DNA from 2 places in the Streptomyces sp. HSS9-12 genome. Region 2 is predicted to be linked to the other one. Evidence: predicted binding sites of a transcription regulator. Region 2 holds the regulator's gene; the other holds the start of a gene.
The links. Region 2 encodes HrcA, which represses chaperone genes, less so after heat shock. Its sites were predicted from a motif close to TTNGCACTCNGNNNNNCNGAGTGCNAA; they were not measured.
Positions count from the first base shown of each region.

Region 1: groL (chaperonin GroEL) is a predicted target of HrcA. The motif match lies at 2,123-2,149, and genes of this name have one in related genera.

Region 1 is NZ_JBUEGC010000005.1:51,405-54,811, reverse strand. It holds gene ACY34J_RS04270 (hypothetical protein) at 1-249, shown strand, start outside; gene groL (chaperonin GroEL) at 338-1,960, opposite strand; gene ACY34J_RS04260 (cold-shock protein) at 2,344-2,547, opposite strand; gene ACY34J_RS04255 (MoaD/ThiS family protein) at 2,991-3,269, opposite strand; gene thrC (threonine synthase) at 3,266-3,407, opposite strand, start outside.
Region 2 is NZ_JBUEGC010000018.1:2,772-6,178, reverse strand. It holds gene dnaJ (molecular chaperone DnaJ) at 1-791, opposite strand, end outside; gene hrcA (heat-inducible transcriptional repressor HrcA) at 792-1,808, opposite strand; gene ACY34J_RS11990 (MBL fold metallo-hydrolase) at 1,994-2,725, shown strand; gene ACY34J_RS11985 (DUF3097 domain-containing protein) at 2,977-3,407, shown strand, end outside.

The DNA.
Region 1 (3,407 bases), on a different contig from region 2:
CAGCGAGTGGCGGGTACGTGGCCGCTGCTCCTGCATCCGGTCGGTCTCTACCACGCTCTGCTCACCGCCCCGGCCGCGGCCGCCCTGCTCGCCGGTCCCGTCCTGTTGCGCCGCCGCCTGCGCACCCCCCACCGCCCGGCTCCCGAGCCCGTACCACGGCCCCGTACCGGGGAATCGTCACCTGAGGCGCAGAGGCAGGACCCCCACTCCTCCGGAACGGGACCGCGGGCCAACGACCGCTCCTCCTGACGCCGGCCCCTCCGGAAACGCCGCTGGGGCGGCACCCTCCGTGGAGGGTGCCGCCCCAGGGCTCAGGACGGTTGACCGACAGCGTCGATCAGAAGTCCATCTCACCGCCCGGCATACCCGCACCGGCGCCGGCCTTCTCCTTCTCCGGCTTGTCGGCGACGACGGCCTCGGTGGTGAGGAACAGACCCGCGATGGACGCGGCGTTCTGCAGCGCGGAGCGCGTCACCTTGGCCGGGTCGATGATGCCCTCGGCGATCAGGTCGACGTACTCGCCGGTCGCGGCGTTCAGGCCGTGGCCCGGGGTCAGGTTGCGCACCTTCTCCACCACAACGCCGCCCTCGAGGCCGGCGTTCACCGCGATCTGCTTCAGCGGGGCCTCCAGCGCGGCCTTCACCGCGGCGGCACCGGTGGCCTCGTCGCCGTCGAGCTCGAGCTTCTCGAAGACGGTGGAAGCCTGGATCAGGGCCACGCCACCACCGGCGACGATGCCCTCCTCAACGGCGGCCTTGGCGTTGCGCACCGCGTCCTCGATGCGGTGCTTGCGCTCCTTGAGCTCCACCTCGGTCGCGGCGCCGGCCTTGATGACGGCCACGCCGCCGGCCAGCTTCGCGAGGCGCTCCTGGAGCTTCTCGCGGTCGTAGTCCGAGTCCGACTGCTCGATCTCGACGCGGATCTGGTTCACGCGGCCCTGGACCGCCTCGCTGTCACCGGCGCCGTCGACGATGGTCGTCTCGTCCTTGGTGACGACGACCTTGCGCGCGCGGCCGAGCAGGTCGAGACCGGCGTTCTCCAGCTTGAGGCCGACCTCCTCGGAGATGACGGTGCCACCGGTGAGGATGGCGATGTCGCCGAGCATGGCCTTGCGGCGGTCACCGAAGCCCGGGGCCTTGACGGCGACGGACTTGAAGGTGCCACGGATCTTGTTGACGACCAGGGTCGACAGGGCCTCGCCCTCGACGTCCTCAGCGATGATCAGCAGCGGCTTGCCGGACTGCATGACCTTCTCCAGCAGCGGGAGCAGGTCCTTCACCGCGGAGATCTTGCCGTTGTAGATCAGGATGTAGGGGTCGTCGAGAACGGCCTCCATGCGCTCCATGTCGGTCGCGAAGTACGCCGAGATGTAGCCCTTGTCGAAGCGCATACCCTCGGTGAGCTCGAGCTCGAGGCCGAAGGTCTGCGACTCCTCGACGGTGATGACGCCTTCCTTGCCGACCTTGTCCATGGCCTCGGCGATCAGCTCACCGATCTGGGTGTCAGCGGCGGAGATGGAGGCGGTGGAGGCGATCTGCTCCTTGGTCTCCACGTCCTTGGCCTGCTCAAGGAGCTGGGCGGAGACGGCCTCGACGGCCTTCTCGATACCGCGCTTCAGCGCCATCGGGTTGGCACCGGCGGCGACGTTGCGGAGGCCCTCCTTGACGAGCGCCTGGGCGAGGACGGTCGCGGTCGTCGTACCGTCACCGGCGACGTCGTCCGTCTTCTTGGCGACCTCCTTGACCAGCTCGGCGCCGATCTTCTCGTACGGGTCCTCGAGCTCGATCTCCTTGGCGATGGACACACCATCGTTGGTGATCGTGGGGGCGCCCCACTTCTTCTCGAGGACGACGTTGCGGCCCTTCGGGCCGAGGGTCACCTTGACGGCGTCGGCGAGCTGGTTCATCCCGCGCTCGAGGCCGCGCCGCGCCTCCTCGTCGAACGCGATGATCTTGGCCATGTGAAGTGGTCCTCCCAGGACTGGGGGTGGATTGCTCCGGACCGCGCTGGCGCCCGCGACGGACGGCCTGCACGCCGCACGGTTCCTTGCCCCGCCCGGCCTGCGGGCCTCACCGACCCGGTCCTTCTGTCACTCTCAACGTCAGAGTGCTAACGCCAATGATTAGCACTCGACCCATGCGAGTGCAAGCCGCCCGGAGGCGTCGTTGAGGGGTGGTGGCCGGTGGGGGCACCTCCCAGCCGTAGCTGGGGGAGGGCGGGCGCAAGCCGCCCGGAGGGCTTTGCTGGAGGTTACGGGCGGGCGGCCCCGTACCCCTCCCCCACGACGACATCGGGCCCGCCCCCGTAGGGGCGGGCCCGATGTCGTCGTGAGTCGGCGCGCGTTCAGCCCTGTACGCGAACCAAGTCCGCCTGAGGCCCCTTCTGGCCCTGCGAAATCTCGAACTCGACCCGCTGACCTTCCTCCAGGGTGCGGTAGCCATCCATCTGGATCGCGCTGTAGTGCACGAAGACATCCGCACCACCGTCGACCGCGATGAAGCCGTACCCCTTCTCCGCGTTGAACCACTTGACGGTGCCCTGAGCCATCCCTAACTCCCCTATTACTGGCCCTTGCACAGGACCGCACTCCGCGGACCCGGGTCAGACCTCACCCTTGACATTCCCCCGACCTTCGGCATGGGGAACCCAGGGGTGTGCGCCGGAACGCGTCGACCGCGGCTGAATGTATCTGCCCAGATGCCGTCTGCAACAGGTCAATTGGACGAGAATTCTGGGCATGGCTCATCGGTATTTTCCTGCATTTTCCCAAGAATTCAGGGCAACTCGGGCCGGGCATAGCGGACCAACGCGACAATTTTCCATGCCAGTTCTGGCAGATGTTGTCGCGTTCTCATATGCGTTCGGCATACGGCCCAAGCGGAAACGCCACAACTGTACCGCGCTCAACCACACGGAATGACCCCCTCCGCTTCTCTCACGGAGGGGGTCATTCCAATAACGCAAGGTTGCTGCGGAAACAGCGCTGTCACTCAGCAGCCACCGGCCACCGCAGGGATGATCGAGACACCCGCACCGTCCGGCGTCGGCGTCTGGAGCCCATCGGCGAAGCGCACATCGTCGTCGTTCACGTAGACGTTCACGAAGCGGCGCAGCTTGCCGGCGTCGTCCAGGACGCGGGCCGCGATCCCAGCGTGGTTCTTCTCCAGGTCCGCGATGACCTCGGCGAGGGTCGCGCCCTCGGCGGTCACCTCGGCCTGGCCGCCGGTGTAGGTGCGCAGGATGGTCGGGATACGGACGTTGACGCTCATGCGAGGCCAGCCTCTCGGAACGAGTCAAGGTTGGGGCGGATGATCGCGGACGGGCCCGTGGTGGGAGCCACCGCGTCCAGGGTCTTCAGGCCGTCACCGGTGTTGATGACGACGGTCTCTTCGGCCGGGTCGAGCTGA
Region 2 (3,407 bases):
TCACCGCGCCGCTGGAACGCCGGGTGCGGCAGCTCGTGGATCTCGACGTACAGGTCGCCGGCCGGGCCGCCGCCCGGGCCGACCTCGCCCTCGCCCGCGAGCTGGATGCGGGTGCCGTTGTCGACGCCCGCCGGGATCTTGACGGTCAGCGTGCGCCGCGACCGTACGCGCCCGTCGCCCGCGCACTCCGGGCACGGCGTCGGCACCACCGTGCCGAAGCCCTGGCACTGCGGGCACGGCCGCGAGGTCATGACCTGGCCCAGGAAGGACCGGGTCACCTGGGACACCTCACCGCGGCCACGGCACATGTCACACGTCTGCGCCGAGGTCCCCGGAGCCGCGCCTTCGCCGCTGCACGTGGTGCAGACGATGGCCGTGTCGACCTGGATGTCCTTCGTCGTACCGAAGGCGGCCTCGTCCAGCTCGATGTCCAGCCGGATCATCGCGTCCTGGCCGCGCCGCGTACGGGACCTCGGACCGCGCTGCGATGCGGTGCCGAAGAAGGCGTCCATGATGTCGGAGAAGTTGCCGAAGCCGGCGCCGAAGCCGCCCGCGCCGCCACCGGCGGCCGCGCCGGACAGCGGATCGCCGCCGAGGTCGTAGACCTGCTTCTTCTGCGGGTCGGAGAGGACCTCGTAGGCCGCGTTGATCTCCTTGAAGCGCTCTTGCGTCTTCGGGTCCGGGTTGACGTCCGGGTGCAGCTCGCGCGCAAGACGGCGGAACGCCTTCTTGATCTCGTCCTGTCCGGCGTCGCGTCGCACGCCGAGGACGGCGTAGTAGTCCGTGGCCACTTACGACTCCGCCAGGATCTGTCCGACGTAACGTGCCACTGCGCGTACCGCTCCCATCGTTCCGGGGTAGTCCATGCGGGTCGGGCCGACCACGCCGAGTTTGGCAACTGCCTCGTCGCCCGAACCGTAGCCCACCGCGACGACGGACGTGGAGTTCAGCCCTTCGTGAGCATTCTCATGCCCGATTCGTACCGTCATACCCGAATCCTTGGCCTCCCCCAGCAGCTTGAGGAGCACCACCTGCTCCTCCAGCGCTTCCAGCACCGGTCGGATGGTCAGCGGGAAGTCGTGCGCGAAGCGGGTGAGATTGGCGGTACCGCCGATCATCAGCCGCTCCTCGGTCTCCTCGACCAGTGTCTCCAGCAGCGTCGCGAGGACAGTCTGGACGGTCGGCCGGTCCTCGTTCTCGAAGGCCTCGGGCAGATCCTGTACAAGTCTGGGCACGTCGGTGAAGCGCCGCCCGACGACTCGGCTGTTGAGCCGGGCCCGCAGGTCGGCGAGCGAGGTCTCGCCCACGGGCGCGGGGCAGTCCACCATCCGCTGCTCGACCCGCCCGGTGTCCGTGATCAGCACCAGCATGATCCGGGCCGGGGCGAGCGCGAGCAGCTCGACATGGCGCACCGTCGAGCGCGTCAGGGACGGGTACTGCACGACGGCCACCTGCCGGGTGAGCTGGGCGAGCAGCCGGACCGTACGGGCCACCACATCGTCCAGGTCGACGGCCCCGTCCAGGAAGTTCTGGATGGCGCGCCGCTCGGCCGGCGAGAGCGGCTTGACGCCCGCCAGCCGGTCGACGAACAGCCGGTAGCCCTTGTCCGTGGGGATGCGGCCCGCGCTGGTGTGGGGCTGGGCGATGTAGCCCTCGTCCTCCAGGACGGCCATGTCGTTACGCACAGTGGCCGGGGAGACGCCGAGGCCGTGCCGCTCGGTGAGCGCCTTGGAGCCGACCGGCTCCTCCGTGCCCACGTAGTCCTGGACGATGGCGCGCAGCACCTCGAGCCTGCGTTCACTGAGCATGCGGCGCACCTCCAGCTGTGGTTCGTTCGATCGCTCCCTGGCACTCTGTGCGTGCGAGTGCCAGCTTTCCCGGGCCCAGTGTACGGCTGTTCCGTATAACACCGGCAAGGGCGGCCCGCCTCTCGCAGCGGGCAACGGTACCGGTCGTTGGGCACAACTCCCCTCGTTGGGACTAGCGTCGCCGTATGGACCGCACTTGGGAAGAGGCGGGGTGGGAGCAGCTCGCGCCGGGTGTCGGGCGACGCCGCCTCCCCCGCTGGGACGCGACCGCGGGGCTGGCCCACGGCCCGTCGGCCGTCCTCATGGTGGACGCCGGCGCATCGCTGCGCGAGGGCGCCGAGCTCCGGCGGCAGGCGCACGAGCTGACCGGCCGCCGAGTGACCCATCTCGCACTCACACACGCGCACTTCGACCATGTGCTCGGCGCGGCCGCGTTCGCCGGTGTACGGGTGTACGGGGCGGTCGGGATGGACGTCCTGCTCGCCGGCGGGCGCGAGGCGCTGCGGGACGACGCCGTACGGCACGGCATGGACCGGGAGGAGGCTGCCGAGGCGGCCGATCTGCTCGTACGGCCGCAGCACTTGGTGTCCGGGGATGTCGTGGTGGACCTGGGCGGGGGGCGCCAGGCGGTGCTGGTGAACGTCGGGCCGGGCCACAGCGGGCACGATCTGGCGGTGCTGATGCCGGGACGGGGCCAGGCTCCGAGCGTCGTGTTCTGTGGCGATCTTGTGGAGGAGTCGGGCGAGCCGCAGGCCGGTCCGGACGCGGTCCCGGGCCAGTGGCCGGCGGCGCTGGACCGGCTGCTGGAGCTGGGCGGCGAGGACGCGCTGTACGTGCCGGGGCACGGGGCGGTGGTAGATGCCCGATTCGTCCGCGCGCAGCGCGAGGAGCTGGCGGCCCGCTTCGGCGTGTCGTAGCCATGACCAGGCGATTCTTCTATCGTCGGGCGGGCGGACCGAAGGGCGCCGGTATCGAAAGCTGGGGCACCTCCCAGCGTTGGTCCCCCTGAGTCCTGACGGCCCGGGTGGGGGTACCCCCAGCGGTAGCTGGGGGAGTGCCCCCAGGGGGAGAGACCCAGTGCAGCGAGGGGGGAACGAGCGGAGCGCAGCTGTCGTGGGGGCACTCCCCCAGGGGGAGCCCGGAGGCGAGTCAACAGAAGGAGGGGCGGGTGCGCAGCAGACAGTACGGGCCGGATCTCACGCCGCCGTGGAAGAAGCCGAAGCCCGTCCCGGAGGTCCCGGCCGAGCCGGATCTGGTGGTGGAGGAGGTCACGACCGGCTTCTGCGGGGCGGTGGTCCGCTGCGAGAAGACGGCGCAGGGGCCGACGGTGACCCTGGAGGACCGCTTCGGCAAGCACCGGGTGTTCCCGATGGAGCCGCGCGGCTTTCTGCTGGAGGGGCGCGTGGTGACGCTCGTACGCCCCTCGGCGCGCCCCGCGGGTGGGTCGGCCGGCCCAGCCCGTACAGCCTCCGGCTCGATCGCCGTCCCGGGGGCGCGTGCGAGAGTCGCGCGCGCGGGGCGCATCTATGTCGAGGGGCGGCACGACGCGGAGCTGGTGGAGCGGGTCTGGGGCGACGATCTGCGCATCGAGGGGGTTGT